4 regions of the Peribacillus sp. FSL R5-0717 genome follow, and region 2 is predicted to be linked to each of the others. Evidence: riboswitches for the same ligand, from Rfam matches in the RefSeq annotation. Region 2 holds a riboswitch; each other region holds the start of a gene.
What was found. Region 2 has a riboswitch for S-adenosylmethionine ahead of NYE65_RS18020 (methionine biosynthesis PLP-dependent protein). Riboswitches for the same ligand answer to the same signal wherever they lie in the genome.
Positions count from the first base shown of each region.

Region 1 (8,105 bases), 1.2 Mb from region 2:
GCCGTAACCATAGCATCTATATCTTCGTTTCCGAACAAATCAACTGTTTCATCAAGTGCTTTCACCCATTTTAAAGTATCTCTGGTTTTAGCTCCCCTTAATGTATAAATATTATGTAACGTGTGTCCGGTGTTTTCCGCTACCACTAAAGTTTTGTAATCATTGATATAATAATGCATTTCAGATGGAGCTTCCGAATCCGGCGTCAATAAAAATTTAAATGTAATTCCGTCTATTTCCACCGTTTGAATATCATCCTTCACTTCCATTGTTGGAGGTAAATAGCTAAAAGTTCCGTTACTTAATCCTGGGCCAATACCAGAAGTAACAAATCCCCTTTCACTTGCGGGTAAGAGATTTCCAAACATATAACCTGCACGGCGAGACATTATATTGCCTAAAAGAATGTTTTCACTTAGCGCTTCATCGTTAAAACCTGCTGGGACAATAATCGGCACTTTAGCTGGATTTTCAGCATATTGAGCAATGCCTTTTATACCACCAAAGTGATCCGCATGACTGTGACTAATAACAATTGCACTTACTGGGGATTTAGGCCGATGTTCAAAATAAAGCCCCATGGCTGCTTTGGCCGTTTCAATTGTAGAAAGTGTATCCAAAACTATTAATCCTGTTTTTCCTTCCACAATGGTAAGTACTGATAAATCCTGGCCCCGAACTTGATAAACGCCATCCACCACTTTAAATAAGCCTGTTATATTTTGTAACTGAGCTTGCCTCCACAAGCTTGGGTTTACAGTAAAGCTTGCCGGCTGATCTTCTTTGATGAATGAATATCGATTACTATCCCATACCACGTCACCTTTTGAATTTTTAATGGGATTCATATTCAAAGGCGCTATAAATCCTTTATGTGCATTCTTGAAATCTTCCTTGTCTGTAAAATTCAACTGTTCATAAAAAGCCTTATTTGCTGAGATTGTTGCATCTGTTGCCGGCATTGGCTCATCTGAAGCAGCATTTGTAACAGAAGAACCTGCCAGTAAAACAAAAACAATGGGAACGGTTACAACTCCTTTAATAAAAGATATTTTGGACATTTCATACCCCTTTCTAAGTAGATATCTTGTATCTATTCCGAATGTTAAAGTATCTTTCTTAGATTTTTTTGAATAATATGAATTTATCTTATAATTAATTTGCCATTAAGTATATTTACTATTTCTAATAGTAACTTCAATTTTATTTATATAAAGGCAATGTTAAATTCTAATGTTGATATTTGACCATAAGGAAACCGCCTTGTTGAAAAGGCGGTTCTTTGAGCTATCGTCCCCGTGTTTGTTTTTAATTAGTGTCTTCATCGCTTTTGTACTCCAAAAATCACCTGGCTGACAATCCAAAGTCTTACATATCCGTTAATCATTCATTTTTTGACATTATATCTAGGGCATTTTTTAATGGCTTTTGAAGTGCGTCCACAATGGCTGCGATGATACTTGTTGCTAAAATACCCATTAGACATAATGATGTAGGACCCGCTGCATCATCACTACTTGTAACTTTAGCAAGCACCCTTAAGCTTACTATTCCTAACAAAATGAGGAAAATGACTGTAAAAGTACATTTCTTTATAATCTTCAAAGATTTAAGGGATAATTCAGAGAAAGCATTGTTCTTTTCGATGTAGGTTAATAGTTTATATGCTTGATACAACGCAACAGAAAACGCAATAGAGAATCCGTATGCACATACTAAAAAGGGGATTAGGAAGTAAGCCGTATCTGGATGTACCCTTGCATCTCTAACCGCTATGTCAGGCAACCAGATACACAAAGCAAGCATTGCAATTCCAGCCAGAAAAATAATTACCTTTAAGAAAGTCGTTGAACCTTGTTTAACATTCATTTAAAACACCTCACCTATTTAATGACAACTTGATTTTAGCATATTATTTATCGTATAACAGTAAATTTATATTGTTTTTATTTATATTATTATTGTTATTGAAATATCCTTTTAATTTTGACAAAAATAAAAAGCACTTCTCATTACAAAGAAATGCTCTTACTTTAAAATGTTAAATTTACAACTTGTTCAACAAAACTGCCCGTTTAGATTTATGTGGTCTTCTGATGCGTTGAAGGGGCGTGTTTGTGAGGTCGTTGAAGGTTTGATGGCAGGCTTTACAGCTGTAACGCTGCTGTTTCACCTCTCCAGCACATGTTTTGATAACGTATTTACCAAATCGCACAACAAAATGGCTGTCGCAATGTGGCCAGACAAGACTAGCTTTATGCTTTTGTACCTGGATTTCATCAATTGCACGAATAGGAGCAACATCGGTTTCGGTCGAGACTGCAAGAAATATACAAGTTGCTGTTTACCGCTTTCATTTAATTCTTCGGCGAGCTTCTTTATTTCCTTTAACTCCACGCTATATCATCTCCGAACCATCATTATATCTTTTATTATGCCCATTAATCCCTTTGTTTGTCTAACCGAAGACTGAACAACCAAAATGCCCTTCCCGATAGAGTGAGCTTTTATAATCAATGCTGTATTTTCAATTTACCATGACTTTTGCTAGCTGCCGGGGCCACGCCGTTAATCACGAAACTGAAAACGCTGCCAATTGTATGAGTGAACAAAGGCAGCGTCCATCCTTATTGAAGAAAATCAACAAATTTAGACACCCCTATTTTATTAAAACGCTTGTTTTTCCTGACTAGCCATAAATTTCTTGCCATATTTATTCTGTATATATCCACTTCCCGCAAAAAGCCTTGCTCCAATTCTCTGGCCACTGTCAGCCTTGGCAAAATGCTGATTCCAAGTCCGGCTTCAACCGCACTTTTTATCGCTTGTGTACTGCCAATCTCCATGTAGCTTTCAATTTTTTCTAAAACCCCATGCTCCCGTAGCATATTTTCTACGATAAGCCGTGTTCCGGAAATGGATTCACGCCAAATCATCCTTTCATTTCCCAATTCCTCTAGCTGAATTTCTTTTCTGTCTTTCCATGTGTGGTCGGATGGACATACCAATATCAATTCGTCTTCGGCGAACTTGTCTACAATAAAATCGGTGTTTTCCACAAGTCCTTCCACCAAGGCCAAATCAATGACATCGTTTGAAAGATCCTCCAGAACCCGGGGAGTATTTTTAATCGTCAATGTCACTTTTATTTCTGGCTGTTGTTTTTTGAATCTCCCAAGCAAGCTCGGCAACAAATACTCGCCGATAGTCAAGGAAGCCCCTACTATGAGATTTGCATTGTACTTCCCCGTCGATTGCTGAATCACTTCTTTTGAATGGTTGAAGTCATTTACTATGGCTTTAGCAAAAGGGTATAACAGCTTTCCTGCTTCTGTAACTCTCAGCCTTCCTTCCTCACGGTCGAATAACAAAGTGTTATAATAATTTTCCAGTTGATGGATCTGCCGTGTTACAGCGGGCTGTGATAAGAAACTTAACCTCGCTGCCTGGCTTATACTTCCTTCATCCACCACTAAACAAAACATTTTCAGATTTTCCAATTTCAAGAAAACGACCTCCATGTTTTTAGATAGTTTATTAAAATGATAGCATCATTAGGTAAATGGTGAAATGAAAATAGTGAGATACATTCTAAGGCTATTCAATTTTTGGCGGCATTCTTTATAAAACGGATAAATCTTCTGGGTATAACGTTTTGTTATACCCGATGATTTTGTTGCAATTTACCCAGCCCTTTTTCTTTGATATGTTAATGATAAGAATTAAACAAAGCATGCAAAGGAAGTGACTGATGTCAATGAAAGGACAATGGAAAACTCTATTCCAATTATTTTGGACCTTTTTTAAAATAGCACCTGTCACATTCGGAGGCGGGTTTGCGATGATCCCTTTAATCGAAAATGAAGTGGTCGAAAAGAGAAAATGGATGAAAAGCGAAGAAGTTACTGATGTTTTTGCTTTATCTCAGTCCGTACCGGGAGCTGTCGCCATTAACTCCGCCACCTTTATCGGCCATCGAATTGCCGGAATGAAGGGGGCAATGGCAGCCATGATCGGTGTTTCATTACCTACCTTTTTAATTGTTCTGCTCCTGGGCATTGTGTATTTTTTCATTCAGGATAATCCGAAGGTAGAATCCGCATTCATATCGATCAGAGCTTCCATAGTAGCCATCATCGCCTATGCGGCTATCAAGATAGGAAAAACCGCAGTTGTAGACAAATCAACTTTCTGTATCTTAATAGCAGGAATTCCCGTCCTCTACTTTCTTCACCCTGTGATGGTTATATTAGCAGGAGCCCTAGCCGGTATTGTGACCATCTCCATTAAGAGAAAATTAGGTTACGATGTCAAGATGGACAAAAAAGATAGGAAAATAGAAGAAAATGATTTCGAACCTTTCATGGGTGCTGGCATATAGGTAACACAAAATAGGGACTAACTAATTTTTAAGAAAGCATGTGATGGAATGATGGAATTGTGGGAGTTGTTTAGCACCTTCTTTATTATCGGCTTTGTATCTTTCGGAGGCGGATACGCCATGATTCCCGTAATAGAATCGGAAGTCTCACAGCATGGATGGATGACTACGCAGGAATTCACCGATATAATCGCCATTTCCGGGATGTCCCCAGGACCTGTAACCGCCAATAGTGCCATTCTCGTTGGCTATTCCACTGCTGGGTTAGCAGGAGCCATATCATCTGCTCTAGGAATCTTGCTTCCTGCCATTATAATCGTAACCGTTATAGCCACATTTTTCAGCAAATTGAATCATTATCCAGTTGTTCAATCCATGTTTTATGGATTAAGACCGATTGTCACTAGTTTGATCATCTTTGCAGCGATCAGTTTAGCACTTTCCAATCATATGATAGCCGTGAACGTTTCATGGCATACGATAAGCTTATTAATCGTTTTTGGTTTATCGTTATTTGCCCTAATGAAATTACGCTGGCATCCAGCCTATATAATTATTCTTTCCGGTTTAGTAGGTGTTGTCCTCTATTCATGACAGGTGTCTCACACACAACCATCATTAATTTGGACCGGAATTAAGCAAAAAAATTGAAAAGTGTGAGAAAACTTTATTATGTTTATGTATTTACCATACAGAAAACACCCAGAATCCAATGATTCAGGGTGTTTTAATATTATTGTATTCTCTTTTTAAGAGGTACGTTTCTTCATTTCATCATTTCCCGGCTGAAACCGTGGAAAACCAATCAGGATGGCAATGACGCCACAAAGTCCAATCAGGATTGGGTAATATGAATACGGCAAGATGCTTAACGGAGAAATCTTTGCTACTCCTGCTGCAACAAGCAGTTGTGCTCCATATGGGATCAACCCTTGGATACAACATGCAAAAATGTCAAGGACGCTCGCCGATTTCCTTGGATCAATCCCATACTTTTCAGCAATATTTTTGGCAAGTGGCCCGGCAATGATAATCGAAATCGTGTTATTTGCCGTTGAAAGGTTCGTTAAACCAACAAGCCCCGCAATGCTGAATTCCGCTCCTTTTTTCGATTTGCTATTTCGGGTCACTAGGTGGAGTAAATAGTCGATGCCACCATTATGTTTGATTACAGCTACCATACCTGCAATTAAAATGGCAAGGAAGGAGATTTCATACATTCCCGCCATTCCTTCTCCAACTTTTTGAATGACACCCAACGGTTGATAACTACCATCAGCCAAGCCGATGACTCCGGCAAATACGATTCCGATGGAAAGGACCAAGAACACATTGACTCCTGCCAATGCAGTGACCAATACGCAAAGATATGGAAGAATCTTCACCCAATCATAAGACTGTTGGGAAATGTCAGCTTGTTCACCCATCGTTAAAATTCCTAGGATGGCACATGTGATGATGGCTGCAGGTAAAACGATGAAAAAATTCACTTTAAACTTATCTTTCATTTTCGTTCCCTGAGTTCGGACAGCAGCGATTGTCGTATCTGAAATGAATGAAAGGTTATCCCCAAACATCGCACCACCAATAACGGCCGCCATTGAAAGGGCAAGTGAAATATCAGTTTGTTCACTAATCCCTACCCCGATAGGTGCCAAGGCAACAATCGTGCCCATGCTTGTCCCCATGGATAGAGAAATAAAACAAGCGATGATGAAAATCCCTACCATTAATAGGTTTTGCGGAAAAACAGCTAAGGCAAGATTCACTGTTGATTCAACTGCCCCCATGCCATTGGCAACTTCCGAAAAAGCGCCGGCCAAAAGGAAAATGATAACCATTAACATGATATTGGCGTCACCGGCACCTTTACAGAAGATATCAACTTTTTGATTGAATGTCTCTTTCCGATTCATCGCCAATGCAGCTGCCGATGCAATGGAAATCGCTACAATCACCGGAAATGAATAAAAATCTTTAGTGATGATTCCAGACCCAATAAATAAAATTAAAAATACGACAAATGGGATCAATGCCCATGGATTCCCTTTATTGTTTGCACTCATGATGTACACCTCTTTTTATTTTTCCCGCGACATGTGTCACAGCTCTTATTCTATTAACAGTTTTCGCAAATAACTCCAATTTGAACCTACCTGATTTTCCAGTCATTGAGCTGTAGCAAATAAAACTGGCATAAAAAAGACCCCTTCTATTTAACAACAAGAAGAGGTCTTTTAATTTATAAAAAACACCCTCCTTATCTTTCAGGCAAAAATCAGCCTGCTGGATTTGGCACAGCACTCCATTTAAGTCCGCTGCCGAGACATCTTCGGGCCAGTCCCTCCGTCTCTCTTGATAAGAAGATTACATTATATAATTTTATCAAAAATTACGATGCCTGCCAGAAAAGTACCACGCTGGAAACTTGCCTGAGTTCGTGACATCGAAAGTCGTTTTGAAAAGCAAATATAACAGTACAGCATTTTGTCTATTTTCGCAAGGGTTAATTTTCAAAGTGTTTCACATGCACTCCTTACTGTTTATAAAGAGATCTAAGTTGATTGGAGCAGGTGTGCGAGACTCCTCGGGGAAAAGCGAGTGCCTGGAGGCAACGTCAAATTGTAAAAACCAAAAAAAAAATGTAGACAGACTCGATCTTCATCGAGTTGTCTACATTCTGAGAGGTCTAATGACCTCTCAGCAAATTTGTTGGATTAGGTTAGGTGAATTATTTTTAGTCGAGTTCACATCAGTCGATACTTCAAATGCTTCCATCTGTTCCGAATCGAATGATTTTAAATACTGTTGCAGATATGCAGGATCATTAATGGAAGGATTCAACCAATCTTTTTCATCTTCTGGTTTTAGAATGACAGGCATGCGGTCATGAATGCTGGTCATTAGCTCATTTGGCACAGTTGTTATAACAGAGCACGAATAGATGCTGATGCCCTCAGGAGATTTCCAGGATTCCCAGAGACCGGCCATTCCAAATGGAGCATGATTCTTCATTTTTATCCGCATCGGTATTTTTCTTTCTGGTGTCTTCTTCCATTCATAAAAAGAGTCAGCGATTATCAAGCATCTCTTCTTCTTATACGCATTCCTGAAGCTTGCTTTCTCAGCAATGGTTTCCGCTCTGGCATTGATCATTTTGTAGCCCGCTTTTTCGTCTTTTCCCCAGAAAGGAATGAGTCCCCACCGAAGATATCCAAGCCGGTTCCTTACCCCGTCATTAATGACGGAGAGCACGGATTGGGAGGGAGCAATATTGTAGCTGAATTGGTATTCCTCATCAAATGACCCTTGAATATCAAACCGTTCTTTTATTTCTTCTATGTCAGTGAAAAGAGTGAAACGTCCACACATAATATCGCCACCGTATTAAGATTTATTACAGTGTATCAAATGGAATGGGCAGGCACAAATCAGCTTTCTAAAATCCTGATATCAGTAAATGGTTGATTAAATAATTCGCTGGAAATCAAAAGAGTGCCAAGGACTTCTCTTTCATCTTCTGCTTTAATGATTTCCGACAAAATTAAGGTACTGCCATTCCTCACCGTTACTTTATATTCATTCATGGAATCCCTCCTCAAAAGGCTAGATGGTTGTTATTATAAACCAAAAACCCACAAGTATCAGTATTGAACGTAGCAGAGGCATGGAAAATCCACACGCCTTTATACTTTAAATGGTTAGTCGAACGAAGCAATGCCAA
Region 1 covers NZ_JBBOOF010000001.1:4,904,199-4,912,303, reverse strand. The annotation lists gene NYE65_RS23540 (alkyl/aryl-sulfatase) at 1-1,061, opposite strand, end outside; gene NYE65_RS23535 (DUF2975 domain-containing protein) at 1,384-1,869, opposite strand; partial or broken gene NYE65_RS23530 (transposase) at 2,084-2,397, opposite strand; gene NYE65_RS23525 (LysR family transcriptional regulator) at 2,628-3,506, opposite strand; gene NYE65_RS23520 (chromate transporter) at 3,752-4,381, shown strand; gene NYE65_RS23515 (chromate transporter) at 4,430-4,975, shown strand; gene NYE65_RS23510 (Na+/H+ antiporter NhaC family protein) at 5,131-6,447, opposite strand; SAM riboswitch class I at 6,639-6,746, opposite strand; gene NYE65_RS23505 (SOS response-associated peptidase) at 7,082-7,753, opposite strand; gene NYE65_RS23500 (hypothetical protein) at 7,813-7,968, opposite strand.
Region 1: another riboswitch for S-adenosylmethionine. It lies ahead of NYE65_RS23510 (Na+/H+ antiporter NhaC family protein); the one in region 2 lies ahead of NYE65_RS18020 (methionine biosynthesis PLP-dependent protein).

Region 2 (8,105 bases):
CGCCGATTAACTATTTACGTGCTGGAATCGGCGATACATTGGCGAAATGGTACGAGGGCAATGCACTGGCCGAAAAGCTTGCCACCAAGTCCGTTTGTATTGAATTGGCCCATCTGGCCGCAAGGCAATGCCAGGAAGTTTTATTCACTTATGGCGAGGAAGTCTTAGCTGATTTGGAAAAAGGGAAATGGACAGATGCGCTGCAGCGTGTAATTGAAACGAACATCTACCGGGTGCTTAAATTGCCGATGACATTGCTTGATATTGGCCTGACTGTTGAACATAAGGCGGAACTTCAACAGATTGCAGCCCACTCTGTCAAAGAAGGTGAAGACATCCATCTTCTTTTCCCTGATATCAACAAGGAAAAAGTGACAGCCGCCATGGAAAACCTTGAAATCCTTACAAACCATGCAAGCCCTTCCTAAAAAAGCGATGGGGTTTTGACCCCATCGTTTTTTTTGATTCCTCATTGTATAAAATCATCCTTTCCACCAAGCATACATAATGTTCCATTAATCTTCAGTATAATAAAAGAAGGTCTCAACCTATTGTCTGTTTCCATAATCCAAGAAGATCACTTTCATGTTGTCTGTGCATGCCTGCTTTTCTATCGGCGGATTCCGGACGGCCCTTTTCCCAATTCCATATATCTTCGAGAGTATCTGATAGGGGACGGAATGTTAGTCCATTATTGATTGCTTTATCGTTGTCGACAGCCAAAAACCCATTCAAAGGTTCCTTACCTCCTGGTAAAGGGAATTCTTCCGGTATCCATAAAGGCATTTCTCCCCACGGCTCTACTTTATTGTCATTTAAAAATTTTTCAGAGACCCATGTAAAGGCAGCATTACTTCTTGTTACCTTTTTGCAGCCTTCAAGTATTTGACCCATAGTCAGTGTGTATTCTGGCCCAACGGCATTATACGTACCTGTCATGCCCTTTTCCATCATTTGGATGATCCATTCAGCCAAGTCCCTTGCATCGATAATTTGGATTGGACGTCCAGGGCGTCCAGGCGCTAAAACTTCTCCCCCTTCCGCTATTCTTTTAAGCCAGTACGGCATTCGGTCAGTGTAATCATATGGACCTACTATTTGCCCGGCACGAATTGACAAGACTTTCCCCGGCAGTTCTTTTTCAGCTGCTTTTTCGCTTAATGATTTTAACGGTCCATAATATTCACCGTATATCGGTCCAGCCGTTCCGCGGGTTATTTCTTCTGCTTTATCATCATTTAGTGCATGAACCTCTCCATTTTCATCAATACCTGGTTCGGTTGGATCACTATAAACCGAGATGCTTGAAATATATGTATAATGTTTAACTTGATTAAGCAACCGGCAAGATTTCGATACAGTTCGAGGGATAAAGCCTGATGTATCAATTACTGCATCCCACTGTCTTCCTTTCAGCATTTCAAGATCCCCGTCGCGGTCCCCTTTTAACTGTTCTATTTCGGGGAAAACATAAGGGTCATTTCCACGATTAAAAAGTGTGACATCATGCCCCTTCTCTATTGCAGCTTTTGCTATATATCGGCCTAAAAACCGTGTACCACCCAATATTAAAATGTTCATGGATCTCCTCCTCTTAAACGATATTCCATAAAGCATACGCAATACCCTTTCCTGAAATTAATAATACTTGCAACTTTTCTTTGGTTTTCCCTTCTCGGAAAAACTAAAGATATCCTAATCTTTTGAACTTTATTCTTTTTCGCTATAATGATATGGAAAGGGAGAAAGAAGGTGGAACCGATGCTTGAAAATCTTAAACAAAAATTCCCGAACGCTCTTACCAATAAAAAGGATACTGATGATATTTCTAATTATGTTTGGTTCGAAGACTTCAGAAGTATACTTGGTATTCCCCGTTCAGAAATCACAGCAGAAGAAATCCGTTTATTGGAACTGCTTTTTGTTCCTTCCATAAACCCAAATAACCTCAATGCACATCCAGGCTCATCATGGAAAAATTTTTTAGCCGAACCGAATGCACCATTGCCTTTAACGAGCTGGGAGAATGTTCGATTCCTTCATTTCAAGTTGACTCATGCTGATTTTTCCAACTCCGATTTTGAAGGGGCCTTCCTCGCTTTCGTTCCATCTGACGCAGCTATTATTTGGGAAAATGAAACGGCAGGCGTCTTAATTGAACCGGACAAGGATGAACCATTATCAAATAAAGAACTGATCGCCATTACTTCCACACTTGAAAGTGACTTTTATGTAAAGACCCGTATGTTCACCGGGCGATTTCACCCTGTAGATCAAGACCTTCGCCATCACTGGACTCAGGAGAAAAAGTGTTTTGAAGTGGCACAGGTGCATCTCCCGGATATAAAAGTGACTGATTTGGCAGACATCATCCCATACTCATTAATAAATGATCCATCCTTTAAGAATGCAAATTGGTTTATCAATGAAATTCTTGGCAAGACCAAGCAGGATACTGAACTTATCAAAACGGTTAAAACGTATATCGAATGTAACTCCAATGCCACATATGCCGCCAAACAGCTTTATATACATCGGAACAGCTTACAATACCGAATCGATAGATTCTCTGAAAAAACTGGTCTCGATATTAGAAACTTCCGTCATGCCCTTACTGCATACTTGATACTTTTACTCAATGATTAATTTCCAATGTAAACACATTTTTGTGCAATATGCCCATACTTTTTTCAAAACCCATAGCTTAGACTATAGCTAATTGGTACAAGTAATCTAAGAGTTTAAAAGGGGGATTTTTCATGGCAGAGTTAGTGTTAGATCATATATTCAAGATTTATGATAAAAAGGTGACGGCTGTTAAAGACTTCAACCTTCGTGTTGCCGATAAGGAATTCATCGTTTTTGTGGGACCTTCAGGTTGCGGGAAATCAACGACATTAAGGATGATTGCCGGACTGGAAGACATCTCCCAAGGGGATTTATACATAGACGGCAAGCGAGTCAATGATGTCCCCCCTAAAGATCGCGATATTGCGATGGTTTTCCAGAACTATGCCTTATATCCTCATATGTCTGTATTTGACAATATGGCATTCGGATTAAAGCTCAGGAAAACGCCAAAAGCTGAAATCAGGCAAAGAGTAAATGAAGCGGCAAGGATTCTCGGACTTGAAGAGCTGCTAAACAGGAAACCTAAAGCGCTTTCAGGTGGTCAGCGCCAGCGTGTTGCACTTGGCCGTGCAATTGTAAGGGACGCAAAAGTTTTCTTGATGGATGAGCCATTATCCAATCTCGATGCAAAACTGCGGGTTCAAATGCGCGCGGAAATAGCTAAACTGCATAAACGGCTCGACACCACAACGATATATGTCACACATGACCAAACAGAGGCAATGACCATGGCGACACGTCTTGTTGTAATGAAAGATGGTATCATCCAACAGGTCGGTGCTCCAAAGGATGTTTATGAGAAACCAATAAACGTGTTTGTCGGCGGCTTTATCGGATCGCCTGCCATGAACTTCTTTTCCGGAACATTAAAAGAAGGCACAATCAAAATAGGCGAACAAACCCTTGAAATACCTGAATTTAAGATGAAAATGCTACGTGATCAAGGATATGTCGGAAAAGAAGTAATCCTTGGAATCCGTCCGGAAGATTTCCATAATGAAGGAGCTTATTTCACGGAGTCCTCTAACACTACATTCACGACCCAAATTGATGTAGCCGAACTCATGGGCGCGGAGATCATGCTCTACTCCACTTTAGAGGGGCAGGACTTCGTTGCAAGGGTCGATGCCAATAACATTATCCAGGCAGGCGAAAAGATCGAACTTGCCCTCGACATGAATAAAGCGCACTTTTTTGATAAAGGGACCGAACATCGCATTTTAGTTGAAGAAGATGAACAGATGCAGGAAAGCATGAAGTTATCTGCCAATTAAACATGAAAAGACCCATTCATTATGGGTCTTTTTACGTTTATTAAAATAAAGGGCGATTCATTCCTGGACCAATACCACTTCATCATGTCCGCATTCAGGGCATTTCATGAGATGGGGGCATTGCCCTTTTTGAAGGGATTGAGGGTATCCGTCGTTTTCTTTAAGTATGTCGATATCCATATAAGCACTGTAATCATCAGCATAATCCATGAATTTCCCTTTATCCTCAAGTTCGCTGCCGCATTCCGGGCAATCCACATGAATTTTTCTTAGACCGTTGCAAAGCGGGCATATAGACATTGTTTTTCCTCCTGTTCCAGATACTTATGATTTCAGTATTTGTCGATTCCAGTATTTTAACACATGGAAACACCCTCCCTAATGCTAGAGGGAGGGTGTTTCCATCCAATTATTTATTAACCATGTTAGCAGGATCGACCCATGCTTTGAATTCATCTTCCGTCAGGAACTCCAGTTTCAATGCCGCTTCTTTTAACGTGGAGTTGTCCTTGAAGGCAGTTTTGGCGATCTTGGCTGCTTTTTCATAACCGATATGCGGGTTCAATGCTGTTACCAGCATAAGGGAACGCTCTACATTTTCTTTGATCTTATCTTCATTTGCAGTGATGCCAACCGCACAATTATCGTTGAAGGAATGAATGCCTTCCGTCAATAATTTGACCGTTTGCAGGAAGTTATAGATGATGACTGGTTTGAATACATTCAATTCAAAGTTACCTTGGCTTGCTGCAAAGCCAATTGTAGCATCGTTACCCACGATTTGTGTCGCAATCATGGTAAGCGCTTCACTTTGGGTCGGATTGACTTTACCTGGCATGATGGAGCTGCCTGGCTCGTTTTCCGGAATGGCAATTTCTCCGATTCCGCTTCTCGGTCCACTTGCAAGCCATCTGACATCGTTCGCAATTTTCATTAAATCTGCCGCCAATGCTTTCAAAGCACCGTGTGCGTAGACGATTTCGTTATGGCTAGTCAATGCATGGAATTTATTATCAGATGTGACAAAAGGATATCCTGTATCCGCTGCAATTTGTTTGGCAGAAAGTCCCGGGAATTCTTTCTTTGTATTGATTCCGGTTCCTACAGCCGTTCCGCCTAGAGCAAGGTTCAATAGTTTTTGGCTGCTTTCCTCAATCATCGCCAAGTCTTTATCGAGCATCGCTTTCCAACCGGAAATTTCTTGTCCTAATGTTAAGGGTGTAGCATCTTGAAGATGTGTCCGGCCGATTTTCACGACATCCCAAAATTCTTTTTCTTTTGTATCGAATGTATCACGAAGTGCTTTGATGGCAGGAACCAATTTTTCTGCGACTTCCATAAAGGCTGCAATATGCATGGCAGTCGGGAAAGTATCATTTGAGCTTTGTGCCTTGTTAACATCATCATTCGGGTGAAGGATTTCCGATTCACCATTTTCTTTTAACCATTCATTCCCTTTGTTAGCGACCACTTCATTCACATTCATATTACTTTGCGTACCGCTTCCCGTTTGCCAAACTACAAGCGGGAAATGTTCATCAAGCGTACCTTCAAGGATTTCGCCGCAAATCTTGACGATGGCGTTCTTTTTAACTTCGGAAAGATCGCCAAGATCATAGTTCACCTTTGCAGCAGCTTGTTTAACGTATGCAAATGCACGAACCAATTCAATCGGCATTTTTTCGTTACCGATTTTGAAATTGTTACGGCTTCTCTCAGTTTGTGCTCCCCAATATTTATCAGCAGGAACTTTCACTTCACCCATCGTATCACGTTCGATTCTGTATTCCATGTGTTCTCCTCCTAAGTTTGCACTATTCATTGAAAAATTTTTGCATATGAAATGAATAATGTCGGATTATTCTTTCTCTCCATACATTGTACAAACTTTATTATTTTAAAGCAAAAATATCCCGCTGACCCTTTCCATATTTCTGAAAAATCCTAGGCCATTCATATTTAGATGAAAATTTGGATATTCTTTTTTGACACATAAAGTGTAGGCACCGCTAGGCTTCAATTGACCTGGCCATGAACACCAACACATCATCACCCCCAAAATGTCCTTGACAGTGTTTTGTATATATAGTAAATTCAAAAGAAATTGAATAATCTAAACTCTTATCGAGAGAGGTAGAGGGAATGGCCCGATGACACCTCAGCAACCTTCATTTGTTTCAAACCAATGAAAAGGTGCTAATTCCACAAGTTTATGAACTTGGAAGATAAGAAGAATGACTCGTCCCTACTTAATCAAAGTCTTCTTCTTAAAGAAGACTTTTTTTTATTTTATTTAACTCAAAGGAGCAGTGAAAACCATGTATAAACCTGAAACATATCTTGCTCAATTAGGAAATCGCAGTGAAACGGCGACAGGAACAGTCAATCCGCCGGTATACTTTTCAACAGCTTTTCGCCACGAAGGAATCGGTCAATCGACGGGATTCGACTATACAAGGACAGGTAACCCTACCCGCCAGCTATTGGAGCGATCCATCGCCGATCTGGAAAAAGGAGACCAAGGCTATGCCTGCAGTTCAGGAATGGCCGCCATCTCCACTATACTCGCCCTTTTTAAATCCGGGGATGCGTGGATTGTCAGTGAAGATCTTTATGGCGGTACATATCGGCTGTTAGAACAAGGTTTTAAAAAATGGGGATTGCAGTGTGACTATGTAAACACTTGTTGTTTGGAGGATATCGAAAAAGCCATCACTCCTCACACGAAAGCCATCTTCATCGAAACTCCCACTAACCCTCTTATGCAGCAAACGGATATTAGCGCCGTTGCCGCATTGGCTAAACGATATAATTTATTGCTAATCGTTGATAACACTTTTTACACGCCTCTTATTCAACAACCCATCTTGCTTGGAGCTGATATTGTGATCCACAGTGCAACCAAGTATCTCGGTGGTCATAATGATGTGCTCGCCGGACTGATCGTTGCTAGCGGCGCTGAATTATGTGATGCACTTGCCTTCCATCATAATGGCACTGGAGCTGTCTTGAGCCCATTTGATTCTTGGCTGTTGATGCGCGGAATGAAAACCCTGGCATTGCGGATGGAGCGGCATGAAAAGAATGCCAAGATACTTGTAGATTACTTATCGGAGCATGATTGTGTTACGGACGTATTGTATCCAGGCCGAGGCGGCATGATTTCTTTCCGCATCATTGATGAAGCGGCGGTCAACCCATTTTTACAATCGCTCTCATTAATTTCCTTTGCAGAAAGCCTGGGAGGGGTTGAAAGCTTCATCACCTATCCTGCCACACAAACACATGCCGATATACCGCTTGAGGTCAGAACGGCAAACGGTGTTTGTAATCGACTGCTCCGCTTCTCCGTTGGCATCGAGGATAGCGACGATTTGATTGGTGACTTGCAGCAAGCATTCGCACATGTAAAAAGGGAGGCACTACGATGACAGATCATGATTTTAGCTTTGAAACAAAATTACTTCATAATCAACATAAATTCGATCCGGCAACGGGCGGTGTGAGCGTCCCCATCCAGCATGCATCGACTTTCCATCAATCCGATGTCGATCAATTCGGCAAATATGACTACAGCAGAAGCGGGAACCCAACCCGCGAGGCACTTGAAGACATCATTGCCGAACTTGAGGAAGGCACTCACGGCTTTGCCTTTTCATCAGGTATGGCTGCCATTTCAACAGCCTTCCTGCTATTGTCTGCCGGGGATCATATCGTCATTTCCGAAGATGTGTATGGCGGAACGTTCAGGATGGTCACAAGCGTTTTGAACCGTTTCAATATTGAGCATACCTTCGTTGACATGACGGACCTTGAAAGTGTCAAAGCGGCGGTTCAGCCAAATACCAGGGCCATATACATTGAAACGCCTTCAAATCCTTTACTTAAAGTGACCGATATTCAAGCTATATGTGATATCGCAAAAAAAGCCGGTGCCTTAAGCTTTGTTGATAATACATTCTTGACGCCCGCATTGCAAAAACCGCTGAATTTGGGCGCTGATGTTGTCCTTCATAGCGCGACGAAGTTTTTATCCGGACATAGTGATGTGGTAGCTGGGCTTGCGGTCGTGAAAGATCCGGAATTGGCGGCAAGACTCGGTTCGCTTCAAAACTCCTTTGGAGCGGTCCTTGGTGTTCAGGATGCCTGGCTCGTAATGAGAGGCTTGAAAACCTTGTCAGTTAGAATGGAACATTCACA
Region 2 covers NZ_JBBOOF010000001.1:3,738,322-3,746,426, reverse strand. The annotation lists gene NYE65_RS18050 (iron-containing alcohol dehydrogenase family protein) at 1-428, shown strand, start outside; gene NYE65_RS18045 (NAD-dependent epimerase/dehydratase family protein) at 544-1,581, opposite strand; gene NYE65_RS18040 (PucR family transcriptional regulator) at 1,762-2,646, shown strand; gene NYE65_RS18035 (ABC transporter ATP-binding protein) at 2,760-3,905, shown strand; gene NYE65_RS18030 (hypothetical protein) at 3,963-4,205, opposite strand; gene fumC (class II fumarate hydratase) at 4,315-5,697, opposite strand; SAM riboswitch class I at 6,024-6,137, shown strand; gene NYE65_RS18020 (methionine biosynthesis PLP-dependent protein) at 6,224-7,336, shown strand; gene metC (cystathionine beta-lyase) at 7,333-8,105, shown strand, end outside.

Region 3 (8,105 bases), 3.7 Mb from region 2:
AAGAAAATTCTTGAAAAGTCTAACTATGACATATTAGGTAAAACACCGGCTGGCAGGTTTGGCGATGAAGATGATTTAAAGGGTGCCGCCGTTTTTTTAGCCTCACAGGCTTCTGACTATATGGTGGGTCATATTTTGATCATTGACGGTGGAATATCAGCATTAGTATAAACGGAGGAGAAAGGAAGGAAGAAATATATGGCAGAAAAATCCAATTTTTATAAAGGGTTTAAATTACTGGGCACACAAAAAGAGCAACAGCTGAATAGTAAAATTCAAGATCTGCTGAATAATCGTAAATTAATCGAAAGAGTGAGTAATAATGCGCAAATGCAGGTACCAAGAATAAATAGTCTGCAGGAAGCCTCAGAAAGAATGTCCATCATCATGAATTATCCAACAAAAAAAGATGTGGCGAGTTTAGCGAAATTAGTCATCCAACTCGAAGAAAAAATTGATGGGTTGGAAGAATTGGTCTCTATACTTGTTGAGAATGGGGGCGGGAATGTCGGGGGTAATTCTTCAATTCGCAATAAAGGCAATGCCAATTCATCCCGCAGCATCAAAAAGAAATCAAGATTGGCATCCAATGAAATGGAAGGGAGTAAAAAAAGGTTATCTGATTTTATAAATAACTCCTTATTGTTAAGCTCACAGTTGCCTGAGTTCAATTCAGTTGGACAGGAGAATTCAAATGGCTAAGCGGAAAGTGCCGAAAAATCAATCTGAATCCAAAACTAAATGGCAACATTTATTGGATATTCCCAATCAGCCAATGCCTGAAATGGGACTGACTCCGAAAATAGCGGTGTGGAAAAAAAACAAATCAACGCTTTGGTTTTATCCCTCAGCACAAAAAAAATATGATGTACCGGTTTTTCTTATATATTCACTAATCAATACTCCTTTGATTCTTGATTTATCTCCGGGGAATAGTTTAATAGAATCTTTTGTAAATGAAGGTTTTGATGTGTATTTGCTTGATTTTGGAAGCCCGGGCTTTGAAGATGGTGACATATCGATCGAAGATTATATCGTCGATTATATTCAAAAAGGAGTGCAGCGTGCATTACGTCACTCTGGAGCATCAGAAATTACAGTCATGGGGTTTTGTCTCGGAGGTACAATAGCCGCAATATATGCTGCCATTGCAGACGAGCCCATCAAGAATTTGATACTTTCCGTGACCCCGGTGGATTTCAGTGCCTCGGAATTTTTTGATCAATGGCAGGAAGCGTTAAAAGAAGGAACAGCGGATTTTGACGAGACAATAGATATTTATCAAACGATACCGGCCAGTGCAGTTAAATATGGTATCAGGTTAATTACATCGCCCGTCTATATATCACCTTATTTATCTTTATTGAATCAAGCGGATGATGAAAAATACGTTCAAAACTGGCGCCGCTTCAATGCTTGGGCTAATGGGCATGTACCGTTATCCGGAGCAGCCGCAAAACAAATAACCGAGGATTTATTGATAAAAAATAGCTTGGTTAATGGTGGTTTTAAGGTAAGGGGAAAAAAAGCGAAGCTATCGAAAATTGATGCTAGTGTTTTGGTCATAGCAAGTAAGTATGATCGACTGGTCCCACAGGAAATGATTTATCCGGTAATGGAGCATTTAACATGTAAGGATAAGACATATAGCCTACTGAAAAGTGGACATGCTGCTAGACAATATTCCGGTGTACTCCCATATTATTTGAAGGAATGGCTGCCAGCGCGTTCTTCACCAATTCAATAAGATTAATAGGGGGATGTGAAATGCACGTGTTGAACGTCAGTGAGGATATCAAAATCATGCCGGTTGTTGAGTATATAGGCTTTGCGTCATTGATATTTTCAAAATTTTTTGCAACATTTCCGGATTACTAAAGCGAAATAAAATAAAAGGGCTGGCTCGTTAAGTAGAGCCAGTCTCTATTGTATCATTGATAATATTTCACACGTTCTTCAAGTGGTGAGAAGTCTTTATCGCCAGGTTCTGCAGTGGGTTTTCCAAAAGGCAACTGTGCGATGAGTTTCCAATCTCGTGATATATCCCATGTCTTTCTCACTTCGTCATCGATTAAAGGATTATAATGCTGAAGGCTTGCACCAAACCCCTCAATTTCCAAGGAAGTCCATACGACAAATTGTAAAATGGCAGAAGATTGGTTCGACCAAATCGGAAAATTTTCGGCATACGTTTTGTATTGTTCTTGTAGCCTATTTATTTTGGCCTGTTCTTCAAAGAATAAAACCGTTCCATAACCATTTATAAATGATTTTATTTTTTCTTCCGTTTTTGTAAAATCTTTGCCATCGGCTGCTTTTTTTAATGTTTCTTTCGTGATATCCCATAATTGGTCGTGGCTTTGACCAGTTAATACAATCACTCTGGCACTTTGGGAGTTGAAAGCGGAAGGGGAGTATTGAACGGCATGATCGATAACTTCCTTAATCCTTTTATCAGGAACAACATGTTCCTTGCTAAGGGAATAATAAGAGCGTCTATCTTCAATTGCGCTAAAAAAATCTTTAACCATATATCACAACCTCCATTCTTATACCGATTTATTTTGGCCTGTATTTTTTATTTTATGATAAGTGAATCCGGTTGAAATTATTTGAATGAAAATGGTTGACAATTTTATCCCTGTCGTTTATCTTTAAATCAAGATATTTGCATTAAAAGTATTATGTTAGGTTAAATGCCTTGAATTCGAGATATTATTAGCGGATTAATTCATCTCCGTAAGGGGAGATTTATAAAGATAGGAGTGGTACGGATGGAATTAAAAGGATTACATCATGTTTCAGCGATTACAGCAAAAGCGGGAAATAACTTTGAATTCTACACAAAAGTCTTAGGGATGCGATTAATCAAAAAAACGGTGAATCAAGATGATGTTCGTGTGTATCACTTATTTTATGGAGATCAAATTGGTTCACCGGGTACGGAATTGACGTTTTTTGAAATTCCAAATGCTGCCCGCACTCATGAGGGAAACAATAGCATTTCAGAAATTTCTTTAAGGGTGCGGGATGATGAAGCGCTAGGATATTGGAAAAAACGGTTTGTGGAATTCAATGTTGAGCACGATGAAATATCGAGCCGTTTTGAAAGAAAGGTGCTTTCTTTTAAAGATCCTGAAGGGCAAAGGCTTCTTCTGGTTTCCGATCAGGATAATAACGGCGTTGATGGAGGATTTCCGTGGGATGGAAGCCCAGTCCCGCAAGAGTTTTCCATACTTGGATTAGGACCAGTAAAACTCACAGTACCCAATATTGAACAAACAGAAAGTGTTCTTATCGAGGTATTGGGGTTCAGGAAATCAGGCACATACCCATCCGCAATCAGCGGGCAAAATCCGATAGTCGTTTACGAGACAGGTGAAGGAGGAACTGGAGCAGAACTCCATATTGAAGAAAGGAATGACATACCTCGGGAAAGGCTGGGGAGGGGTGGAGTACACCATGTTGCCTTTCGGGTGGATGATGAAGAAGAATTGAGAAAATGGGTAGAAAAGATTAGTGAATCGAAATTCGTGAATTCGGGATATGTGGACCGCTTTTATTTCCGTTCACTCTATTTTAGGGAGCCGAATGGCATATTATTTGAACTAGCTACTGATGGACCTGGTTTTGAAGTGGATGAAGCTGAGCAGCATCTAGGTGAGAACCTTGCCCTGCCACCTTTTTTGGAATCGAAAAGAAAGGATATTGAATCGAATTTAAAACCACTTAATACAAAATCAACTAATTAATCAAAGGGAGGAAGTAATCGGCATGCAAAAGCAAAATGCAGGGATACATCATATAACCGCAATTGTAGGCAATCCTCAAGAGAATGTGGATTTTTATGCTGGAGTATTGGGAATGCGTATGGTGAAGAAAACCGTTAATTTTGATGATCCAGGCACCTATCATTTATATTTCGGAGATGAATCCGGTTCACCGGGCACAATCATCACGTTCTTTCCTTGGCCTGAGGCATACCGAGGGACAATTGGCTCCGGACAAGTGGGAATTACAACATATGCAGTTCCGGAGGGTTCAATGGGCTTCTGGGAAAATCGTTTAGGTAAATTTAATATAGACTTTGAAAAGGTTTCACGTTTCGGTGAGGAATATCTTGAGTTCCAAGACCCACATGGTTTGCAACTTGAACTGGTTGAGCGTAAAGAAGGTAAAAATAGCGAGTGGTCATTCGGCGGTGTACCAGCTGATAAGGCGGTCAAGGGTTTCGGCGGAGCTGTATTATTGACGTCAAAACCGATCAAAACGATGGAACTATTAGAGGAAGTGATGGGCCTTCAAAAGGTTGGGGAAGAGGGCGATTTCATCCGCTTCAAATCCACATCGGATATCGGAAATTTGATCGATGTTAAAAAAACGGTTTTACCAAACGGTAAAATCGGAGTGGGAACTGTCCATCACATCGCATGGCGTGCGAGCGATAATGAAGATCATAAAGAATGGAGGGAGCATATCGGTAACCATGGCTATGGTGTGACACCCTTTACAGACCGACAATACTTCGATGCGATTTATTTCAGGGAAGATGGAGGCATACTCTTTGAAGTTGCCACAGATCCACCTGGCTTTGCTCATGATGAAACGAAGGAAACGATGGGCAGTAAATTAATGCTGCCGCCATGGTTGGAAGAAAAGCGGGAAGTTATGGAAAAAACGTTACTGCCGGCAGTGCCGAGAGTACTAGAGGAGGATAAATGATGAAACATATTTTTCAAAAAGGAAGTAATCCAGAAGCTCCGTTACTACTGCTTTTACATGGCACTGGAGGAACGGAAACAGATCTCTTGCCATTATCCGAAATGGTTTCACCGGGTTCGTCCGTACTGAGCGTACGGGGAAATGTACTTGAAAATGGAATGCCCCGTTTTTTCCGACGGTTAGCTGAAGGGGTTTTTGATGAAGAGGATTTGATTTTCCGAACGAAGGAGCTTTATGACTTCTTGGAATCAGCGTCCGGAAAATATGACTTCGACCGTGACAGAGTGGTGGCATTAGGTTATTCCAATGGTGCAAATATAGCTGCAAGTTTGCTGTTCCATTACGAGGGGGCCTTACAAGGAGCAATTCTTCATCATCCAATGGTTCCAAGACGAGGGATCGCTTTGCCGTCCCTTTCAGATATACCTGTATTTATTGCTGCAGGTAAAAACGATCCGATTTGCCCGGCAGAAGAAACTGAAGAACTTAATCAACTTTTACAGCAAGCTGGCGCAACAGTTGGAGTTCAATGGGAAAATTATGGTCATCAGTTAACACGTTCAGAGGTTGATGCAGCAGGTTCATGGTTTCAAAAGAACTTTTTATAAGAATGAGAGGGAATGAAGATGATTTCTGTTAACCCTGAAAGTCTGACTGAACGGGATAATTATAAGTTTTTGACTGGAAGCATTATACCGAGACCTATAGCGCTGGTTACGACACAATCCGAAACCGGTACAATCAATATAGCACCGTTCAGCTTTTTTAACATAGTCAGTTCAAATCCTCCGATGATTTCCATTTCTGTTCAACGGAAAGAAGGAGTTTCAAAGGATACAGCCCGAAATGCAATTCAAACAGGTGAGTTCGTTGTTCATATCACTGACGAAAATAATGTTGCCGATGCAAATCGAACGGCCAAGGAACTCCCATCTGAAGAAAGTGAATTGGGTCTTACTAATTTCACGCTGGCTGTTAGTGATAGGGTATCCGTACCAGGATTGGAAGAAGCGAAGGTACGTTTTGAATGTACATTAGAGCAATCGATTCCATTGGCAGGTTCCAAGAATGAACCTGGTTGTGATTTACTGATAGGGAAAATAGTCTGCTATCATATAGAGCAAGATATTTACCATAATGGCCGTATTGACCCGAATGGGCTAAAACCTGTAGCAAGATTAGCAGGTCATTCTTATACAAAACTAGGGGAATTATTTGAAATAGAACGTCCTTAAGGAAAAAGTAAAAAATGGCGACATCTTTTAAGATGTTGCCATTTTTAAGACCAAAATGACCCCGGTTAGTTTTATTTGCCATTATAATACGCTTAGCGCCTGTTCCAAAAATAAGCAACCTTTTAATATTAATGCCGCAAACGCCATGATCGTTAGCATTTAAAAGGAAGTCTTTACATTCCGAAACAAAACTTGACAAATTTTTCATAGATTGATACAGTTATAAAAAAATAATTTCTTATCCAGAGAGGTGGAGGGACTGGCCCTATGAAACCTCAGCAACAGGTCTACAAAGACACTGTGCTAATTCCAGGGGGTGAAACCTTGATAGATAAGACCGTACGTGTTTATTTGTCAGTAACGCACTCTTTTTTAGAGTGCGTTTTCGTTTTTTCTGGATGCAAGATTAAGGAGAGTAAGAATGGATAACAAAAGGAAGCATGATTTTCAAAGGCAAATGCAAGCACGGCATATAATAATGCTATCGCTTGGCGGGGTGATTGGAACTGGTTTATTCTTAAGTTCGGGTTATACGATTCAACAGGCTGGTCCGTTCGGAACCATCCTTTCGTATCTGATTGGTGCATTAGTGGTTTATCTAGTCATGCTATGTCTAGGTGAACTATCTGTGCATATGCCCGAGACAGGTGCGTTTCATAGTTACGCAGCCAAATACATCGGACCAGGGACAGGGTATACAGTAGCCTGGTTGTATTGGCTAACCTGGACTGTTGCACTAGGTTCGGAATTCACGGCTGCAGGATTGTTGATGCAGCGATGGTTTCCATCAATCAGTGTCTGGATATGGAGTGCTCTATTTGCCATTTTGGTTTTGGCATTAAATGCGTGGACCGTTAAGTTTTTCGCTGAATCCGAATTCTGGTTTGCGTCTATAAAGGTATTTGCTATTGTAATATTCATTATTCTGGGAGCTGCGGCAATGATAGGTTTCATTCCTATGATTAACGCACAATCAGCTCCGTTATTTTCCAATGTTACAAGTGCAGGTTTATTTCCAAATGGTGCTTTTGCCATTCTAATGACGATGCTCGCGGTGAATTTTGCATTTTCTGGAACTGAATTGATCGGAGTTGCAGCTGGAGAAACTGTGAATCCGGAAAAAACGATTCCAAAGGCAATCCGTATGACATTATGGAGATTGATTATCTTTTTTGTAGGTACCATCGTTGTTTTATCCGCATTATTGCCTGTTTCGGATGCAAGCGTATTAGAGAGCCCCTTTGTTGCCGTTCTAGAACGAATTGGAGTGCCATATGCAGCGGATATTATGAACTTTGTTATATTAACTGCCATTTTGTCCGCTGCGAACTCAGGACTATATGCCTCATCCAGGATGCTTTGGTCACTTGCAGATAAGAAAACTATTTCACCAATATTTGCAAAATTGACAAAACGGGGTGTTCCCTTGAATGCAGTCCTTTTCAGTATGCTGGGCGGTGTTTTAGCACTTTTCTCGAGTATTATAGCGCCGGATACTGTTTATATAGTGCTTGTATCCATTTCTGGACTAGCCGTGGTGATAGTTTGGATGAGTATTAGCGCGTCACAGTTTCTATTTCGCAGACGATATATAAACGAAGGAAACTCAGTTAATGATTTGGCTTATCATACACCATTATATCCATTCGTTCCAATCGTTTCATTTATGCTATGTCTTGCTTCTTGCATAGGAATTGCATTTGATCCTACACAAAGAATAGCACTATATTGTGGCATTCCGTTTATTTTGTTTTGCTATGGAAGTTATTATCTGACACAAACCATAAAGAAAAGAGGAGTAGACCATGAAAAATAAAATTAACCCAATTGAAGCAATTTTACAAGGTCATTCAGTTATGATTTTGGACGGAGCTTTAGCTACAGAGCTTGAAAGTCATGGGTGTGATTTGGACGATCCCCTGTGGTCTGCACGTGTATTACTTGAAAATCCAGAAGTGATTTACCAGGTGCACTCTGACTACTTTCGAGCTGGTGCTGACTGTGCGATAACGGCAAGCTATCAAGCAACGGTTGAAGGTTTCGCCCTCCGCGGAATACAAGAAAAAGAGGCATTGGATCTAATCAGGAAAACGGTTTTACTAGCAAGAAAAGCAAGAGATGAATTTTGGAAGGAAGAATTTCAAACGA
Region 3 covers NZ_JBBOOF010000001.1:43,451-51,555, reverse strand. The annotation lists gene NYE65_RS00220 (SDR family oxidoreductase) at 1-171, shown strand, start outside; gene NYE65_RS00215 (hypothetical protein) at 199-702, shown strand; gene NYE65_RS00210 (alpha/beta fold hydrolase) at 695-1,747, shown strand; gene NYE65_RS00205 (nitroreductase family protein) at 1,932-2,531, opposite strand; gene NYE65_RS00200 (ring-cleaving dioxygenase) at 2,775-3,752, shown strand; gene NYE65_RS00195 (ring-cleaving dioxygenase) at 3,775-4,722, shown strand; gene NYE65_RS00190 (alpha/beta hydrolase) at 4,722-5,330, shown strand; gene NYE65_RS00185 (flavin reductase family protein) at 5,349-5,957, shown strand; SAM riboswitch class I at 6,193-6,295, shown strand; gene mmuP (S-methylmethionine permease) at 6,379-7,773, shown strand; gene mmuM (homocysteine S-methyltransferase) at 7,763-8,105, shown strand, end outside.
Region 3: another riboswitch for S-adenosylmethionine. It lies ahead of mmuP (S-methylmethionine permease); the one in region 2 lies ahead of NYE65_RS18020 (methionine biosynthesis PLP-dependent protein).

Region 4 (8,105 bases), 1.7 Mb from region 2:
TTTACCCGCATAATAATGGGCATCCACCGCAGCTTTATCGGCAGAAGCAGTAAAAGTATTTGTTGTGTTGGAAAAGAGTGTACCAGGCAATCTTGAACGGTTATTGGCGTTATACGTGTAGATGCCTTTACCGCGTGTATTGTCTTGTAAGTAGTATTGACCGTTGGATAAGGTAGTGTTCAGCGACACCGTATTGTTTAAGACGCCAGTGCCCGTTCCGACGGAGTTGGTCCCCGTCACTTCATCCAATGTATTATATTTATTCAGGATTTTACCCGTTTTGACTGAAATGAAATAATTATGATTTCCTGGTTCCGGACTTAAGAATTTCAAATTGACTTTATATACATAATCGGCCTTGCCTTCATTTGCGTATACATACAGGTCAGATTCAGGTGATTGCTCGTAGGCAGGTGTGAACCCCAGATCCGCTTCAGCTATTTTGATAGCTTCGGATTCACTGATGCCTTTTTTAGCCTTTTTCCCTAATTTCGTGTTTAGATTGGCTTCAACCGTACCGGACACGACTGTCAATACACCTTTAGCGTCAATCAATACGGCTTGTGTGGAATTCCATACTGGTACGCCTTTATAGGTTTGTTGCAATTTAAGGACGGTATTGCCCAGTTCATCCTTGCTTTCTTTCTCGATCGTGAAGGAGTCCTTCGCCTTTTGCTTTTCTAGCTTGTAAGACTTTTTGTTCTCATCAAAAAAGGTAAGAATGATATCTTCTGCCGTTTGCTTTGAGGGGTCCGTAAGCTTCCCAGACTTGTATTCTAGCGAATCCCTATGCTTATTGTACTTTTCAACACTCAACACATTTTTTGCCGCTAAAGCTTCTTGATGGGGAATAGCAGAAAATAATAGACCGATTGATAGTGCAGTTCCTAAAAATACCTTACCTTTCATAACACTCAACTCCTTCATGAGAATACCTCATTTTTACATCGTTTCATAATTATTATCAAATGGAGAAAACTCGCGAAAAATATGACATTTAAAGGAATAAAATGGAGAAAAATGGATTTTAATAGAAATATTCTTTGAATATATTCTTTTAGTAATATTTGGAATGTATTTAAATTAAACCAAATGAATAAATGTGCAAAAAACCATGGCATAATGTGCAAAAAAGCATGGCGTATAGTGCAAAGAAATTTGTCTATTGAAGGCATTTTTTTGGATAATCTGTTGAAAATTGCGCTTTGCAAACTTGGCATGAAAATTGCATATATTCAGAAAAGGAATTCGAATTGTAAATTAGGTCTATTTGAGAGTCTATGAAATAGGAAAATTTATTAAATGATTTCCCCATATATGAAAGCGCTTATATAGAAAGGGATGAAAAATTATGATACCAAAACAAGAAAATGACATCTTGCATCCTCCAAAGCAAGAAGAACAAGGGTTAAAGCGCGGTTTGAAATCCCGCCATTTAACGATGATTTCCATTGGAGGGGCTATTGGTACCGGGCTGTTCCTCAGCAGCGGTGCAGCCATTCATACAGCTGGGCCAGGCGGGGCATTACTTGCTTATGCCTTAGTTGGGGCAATGGTGTACTTCGTGATGACGAGCTTAGGGGAATTGGCGGCCTTTATGCCGACAAGCGGCTCTTTCAGTACCTATGGATCGAAATTCGTCGATCCGGCATTTGGTTTTGCCTTAGGATGGACGTATTGGTTCAATTGGTCGATGACGATAGCCGCAGAGTTGGCAGCCTCGACAATGATCATGAAATTCTGGTTTCCGAATAGTCCATCATTGTTATGGAGTTCATCATTCTTGGTGCTCATTTTCCTATTGAACTATTTATCCGTAAAAGGATATGGTGAAGGGGAATACTGGTTTTCCTTCATAAAAGTAACCGCCATCGTTATTTTTATTATCGTCGGGCTGCTAATGATCGTCGGCATTATGGGCGGCGAAGCGGTAGGCTTTAAAAACTTCACCGTCGATGACGCTCCTTTCCCGGGCGGGTTCATGGGTGTCTTCATCGTTTTCATAGCGGCTGGCTTTTCTTTTCAAGGTACCGAAATTGTCGGTGTGGCTGCCGGGGAAAGTGAAGATCCTGCACGGAATATACCGAAGGCCATTAAAAGTGTCTTCTGGAGGATCTTGCTCTTTTACGTATTGGCAATCTTCGTAATTGGACTGCTTATCCCTTATACGAACTCGAGTTTGCAAGGTGATAACGTCATGGTAAGTCCATTCACGCTCATTTTTGAAAAAGCTGGAGTGGCCTTTGCCGCTTCGCTTATGAATGCCGTCATTTTAACAGCGGTATTATCTGCAGGTAACTCTAGTCTATATGCATCTACCCGTATGCTATATTCAATGGCAAAAGATGGGCAAGCACCGCGTATTTTTGCAAAACTTAATAAACGCGGCGTACCGGTTGCAGGCATGATTTTGACATGCTCCATCGGCATGCTGGCCTTTTTAGCCTCCATATTCGGCGATGGTAAAGTGTATATTTGGTTAATGAATGCCATCGGAATTACAGGATTCATCTTTTGGCTCGGCATTTCCATCAGCCATTACCGTTTCCGGAAAGCGTTCATCGCTCAAGGCCATTCATTGGAGAAGCTGCCATATAAGGCATTATGGTTCCCGATCGGACCGATTTTTGCCATTTTAATCGGCATGATCGTCATCCTGTCCCAAAATATCCAAGCCTTTTTCTCAGACCATATCGATTGGGGCAGTGTTGTAGCTGCATACTTAGGGATTCCGCTTTTCCTTGGTCTATGGCTTGGCTATAAATTTATAAGAAAAACTAAATTCGTTAAACTTGATGAAGTCGAATTTGACTTTGACAAAAAATATGAATGAACAAGCTTAAAGTAAAAGCAGCCGGACAATATGTTTTAAATTGTCCGGCTTTTACTTGTTTTCTATAGGCTCATTATCAAAAGCCGGGAAGCTGATTCCTGGTTTTTTATTTTTATTAATTGGGAATTTATACAAATGTTATGGAGGGTGTTATATGATAATCGTAAACTCAGCTAAATTGCATGTACGGAACGACTGGAAGGCTTTTACTATTTTCAAGGGAAAGGGAAGGTGCACGGCTGATGACCTTATTGACTCATTTAAAAGTATTGGACTTTTCAACGTTACTGCCAGGTCCATTTGCCACTTTGATGCTAGCGGATTTAGGAGCGGATGTTTTGAAGGTGGAGAGGCCGGGGACAAAGGATTCATGGGGTGTGAACCAATATCTTAACAGATCGAAGAAGTCGATTACACTGGATTTAAAACAATCCGAGTCTATCGAATCCATAAGAAACCTAGTGACGGAATACGATATCATCATTGAACAATTCCGTCCAGGTGTCATGGAACGTCTGGGTCTGGGGTATGAGGCATTAAAATCGATCAACCCGAAGCTGATTTACTGTTCCATCACGGGCTACGGCCAGACTGGTCCCTATAAAGACCGACCGGGACATGATATCAATTATATTTCGATAGCAGGCTTATCAGGCTATTCTGGTACGAAAAAGGACGGCCCGGCAAAAAACGGAACCCAAATAGCAGATCTTGCCGGAGGCTCATTGCATGCTGTCATCGGAATATTATCTGCAGTCATACACAGGGAAAGAACAGGATTCGGCCAAGCCATCGACATCAGCATGACCGACTGCAGTTTTGCCTTGAATGCCATATCCGCACATCTGAATTTACAAGGTGGCCTTGAACTTGAACCAGAAAAACTGATGCTGAACGGAGGGTCTTTTTATGACTTTTACGAAACGAAAGATGGACGCTATTTTTCAGTAGGCAGCCTTGAGCCCCCTTTCCGAAAAGCATTATGTGAAGCGATTGGTGCACCCGGATTATATGAGCTGAGCATGAAAAGCGATGAAGAAAGCGGAATCAGGTTTAAAACGGCCGTCCGGCTGGCTTTCCTTGAAAGAGATTTTCATGAATGGCAGGAGATATTCGCTGAATTCGAGGCCTGCGCAGAACCAGTGCTGACTTTCACCGAAGCGGCTGAGCATCCCCAATTGAAGGAGAGGGGAATGATCGTCGAGGTACCTGACGGAAAAGGGAATGTCCAGAGGCAAATCGCCTGCCCGATCAAAACATCGGTTTTCACCCCTGGATATAAACATGCAGGCTTGGAGCCAGGACAAAACAACGCAGAAATCCTTCGCACCCCCAATCGCTAAATAAAGATGTAAAGGCTATCGCTTTTCCGAGGTTTTTGGAAGGTGATAGCCTGTTTTTTTTGAATGCCGGAAAAAGCAGGGGGAGGGTCGATATGATCGTTCGAAGGTCGAAGTAAAGCGGAAGGAGAACAATTATCCTCTTATCATTTGTGGAAAGCAACATATTACCACTGTGAAAATTTACTAGTTATAACCAGTGTGGGCAGGGTATCAGAGTAGCATCCTGGTAAGAAAATCGCTGGTAAGGAGGGGGTTAGTTAAATATGTTTGGTCTCTCTGATATCATTAAATTTCTATTTTCCTTTTTTTTGATCATGCCGATCGTTACACTGATACATTTGAGCGGGCATATTTTCTTTGTTACGATCTTTGGGGGATCAGAAAAGAAAATCTTGATCGGGTGTGGTAATAAGCTTTTCGCCTTTCGGAACATAGAGGTGAGGAAATATTATTTTTGGAATGGGACTTGCGAGTTCAAGGGTTTGAAACATGATAATCGATTGACGAATACCCTGATCTATTTAGGGGGGGCTATCTTTAATTTAATCAGCATGCTGATCATATATAGCTTAGTGTATCAGAATATCCTGGACAGCTCGGTAATCTGGTATCAATTTATCTATTTTTCTTTTTATATTATGTTTTTCTCCCTGTTTCCGATGTATTTCTCGGACGGATCGCCTAGTGATGGGAAGGCTGCTGAATTGGCCTTGAGGAACAAGCTGGAAGATAGGGTGACGGATGATATATTCGTGAAGAAAATGGAGGATGATGATAGCTGCAAGTAAAAAGGGAACGTCCAGATGGCCGTTCTTTTTTGTTTGCTTTCAGTTTTAGGGTTTTAAGTATAAACCTAATCGGCACGCTTATATTGAAGCCGATTAGGTTGTTCGAATCCTGTAAATAAGTTTTAAAGTCTCCGTAAAATAATCATTCCCATACTTCTTTCGCAACATCAACGACGAATTTCAGCTTTTCCCATTGCTGTGCCTCGGTTAGCTTGGTGCCGTGATGTGTAGAGGCGAAGCCGCATTGAGGGCTTAAGCATAATTGTTCGAGCGGAACGAATTGCGATGCTTCTTTAATGCGTGCCTTAACAGCTTCCTTGTCCTCGATTTCTCCATTTTTTGAAGTGACGACACCCAGTACGACCCGTGCACCGCCATTTGGAATGTATTCCAATGGTTTGAAATCCCCTGAGCGTTGATCATCATATTCCAAGAAGAATCCATCCACTTTTTCTTTTGCCAATAAAGTTGGGGCGATACGGGCATAGCTTCCTTCAAACGCCCATGTCGACTGGTAGTTTCCGCGACATAGATGGGTAGTGACGATAAGGTCTTCTGGTTTGCCTTCCAATGCGCCATTAATGACTCGAAGTGCAAGATCAATTAATTGTTCCCTCGTATATTTTCCATCTTTGAACTGGAAATCCGGAGCTGAAAGTCTGGCAATATATACATCATCCAATTGAAGATAACGCACACCTGCTTCATAAAAGGCTTTCAAAGCATGCTGATAGGCGTTGATGATATCATTTGCATAGTCTTCAATATCAGGGTAGACGTCTTCATTATGAATGCCTGCAGCAAATAATTGATTCGGACTGGGGATTGTTTGCTTGGCAACGGCACGTCCGTTCACGATTTTGTTCAATTCAATGAAATCACGAATGAAGGGATGTTCAGGGTTGAATGAAACCTTCCCGGTATTGCGAACATTATATCTCTCTGTTTCGACACCATCGAATGTGAGGCCTTTTTCAGTTACATATCCCTCGATGCCATTTAAATGTTCGAGGAAGTCAAAGTGCCACCATGTTCGTCTGAATTCACCGTCCGTAACGGCCTCTAAACCAACTTCGATTTGTTTATCGACGATCCGATTGATTTCTTCAGTTTCAATTTCACGAAGCCGCTCAGCTGAAATGGTACCTTCCTTAAAGTCCTTCCTGGCAATATGTAAACGTTCCGGTCTTAATAAACTTCCGACGTGGTCCGCCCTGAATGGTGCTTTCGTTAATGTGATTGACATGTTGATTCCTTCTTTCCTTTTAAAAATAAAAAACCTCTTCTTAAAAATAAGAAGAGGTGTTGGCAACAAAGCTATATACTCTTCTTATCTTCAAGTTTTTACACTTCTGGAATTAGCACAGTACAAGATCAGTCTGTTGCTGAGGCATCAAAGGGCCAGTCCCTCCACCTCTCTGGATAAGAGTTGTCTATTAAATTAACTATGACTATACAGGTAGTTTTTATGAAGGTCAAGGGGTGGAGCTGGAATATTTTGAATATACCGTTTATTAATCCGGGCTGGAATGTTAACGGCATCAGGGAATCCGGCATATGCTTTGAGTGGGGAGGGAATGCAAGGATGAGTCCATTCAAAAATGGCATACCGATTACGGTAACTGAAGCCATGATAGAGAGAATCATAAAAATGAAATCATCTGGTCAGGAGATTAAAGTCGAAATTACGCCAAGTCATATTGTGCTTTCCGGAACGATGGAAGTGAAAAAAATGATGTTTAAGAAAAACGTGGCTTTCCGGATTACATTAAAACCGATTCATGTGGAAAAAAGAACGATTTCATTTGAATTAGTCGAAATGGAACCCATTGACAGGAATTTCATCAACCAAAGGATATTTAACAGACCGCCATTTTTTGAATATGAAAAAAGAGCGATCAAAATGAATGTTAATGCTTGGAGCATCGTGAGAAAAATTCCCATTGGCACAATTAAATCGTATGAACTCGTCGAAGGTGCATTGAAAATGAAACTCTCTTTATGATTCAAGGGGATATTTTACATATATCCTTTGCCGCAATCTATAAAGGGTGTGAAAGGTATGATAGTGTTAAGGTTACATGGTTCATGAAAAAATGTGTTTGATAAATCAAGTTCTTTAAAATATACTAAATGACTTGAAGTTTTGAGTTTTTCTGGTAATGAGGAGGATAATGATGGATCAGAAGATTTTGCCTGCTTCAGCAAGTATGAAGGATTTTGAAAGATTTCTAGAAAGTTCCTATGAAATAGGTGTGTTTCTTGATTTGCATATCTCACAATTGAAAAATGTAAGTATGATGGCCAAGCAGCATAATAAGAAAATGATTTATCATGTCGATTTGATCCATGGCATAAGAAGTGATGAGTACGCGACAGAATTCATTTGTCAGGAATATAACCCCTATGGGCTGATTTCGACTAAATCAAGCGTTATATTGAAGGCGAAGCAAAAGGGGGTCATTGCCATCCAGCGAATCTTTTTAATAGACTCACATGCGCTTGAGAAAAGTTATAAGCTGGTGCAGAAAACCAAGCCGGATTATATCGAAGTATTGCCGGGCGCCATGCCATGGATGATAAAAGAAGTGAAGGAACGATTGCAAACACCGATTTTTGCAGGCGGCCTCATACGTACTTCGGATGAAGTCCTGAATGCCCTTGATGCCGGCGCCTCGTCAATCACCACTTCAAAAACTGAATTATGGGATATCGTCTAATAGGGAAAAATTGAAAAAAATTACAGTATAATAGATTAATTTTTCATAAAATATTGACAGCGTTTTCATAACCTAGTATATTTTACAGTACAAGTTAATATATGTGACGGAGACTAGGAGATTCACAACAGATCTATTCATAATTCCTTTATGAATATAGTTCTGCTGTGGATCTCCTTTTATTTGTTGGCAAGGTTTAAAAAATTATCAGGGGAGGGTTTTATCATGACTCCATTTTGGGGAGAAGTGTTAGGCACGATGATTTTAGTTTTATTCGGAGCAGGTATTGGGGCAGGTTCATCCTTAAAGGGTTCCTATGCAAAAGATGCCGGCTGGATCGTTATCACGATTGCGTGGGGATTGGCGGTTACCATGGGTGTTTTTGCAGTGGGTTCCATAAGCGGGGCGCATTTAAACCCGG
Region 4 covers NZ_JBBOOF010000001.1:2,035,541-2,043,645, reverse strand. The annotation lists gene NYE65_RS09975 (M4 family metallopeptidase) at 1-909, opposite strand, end outside; gene NYE65_RS09970 (amino acid permease) at 1,352-2,833, shown strand; gene NYE65_RS09965 (CaiB/BaiF CoA transferase family protein) at 3,076-4,176, shown strand; gene NYE65_RS09960 (membrane protein) at 4,440-4,964, shown strand; gene NYE65_RS09955 (5-methyltetrahydropteroyltriglutamate--homocysteine S-methyltransferase) at 5,107-6,210, opposite strand; SAM riboswitch class I at 6,292-6,393, opposite strand; gene NYE65_RS09950 (hypothetical protein) at 6,550-6,969, shown strand; gene NYE65_RS09945 (glycerol-3-phosphate responsive antiterminator) at 7,142-7,684, shown strand; gene NYE65_RS09940 (MIP/aquaporin family protein) at 7,910-8,105, shown strand, end outside.
Region 4: another riboswitch for S-adenosylmethionine. It lies ahead of NYE65_RS09955 (5-methyltetrahydropteroyltriglutamate--homocysteine S-methyltransferase); the one in region 2 lies ahead of NYE65_RS18020 (methionine biosynthesis PLP-dependent protein).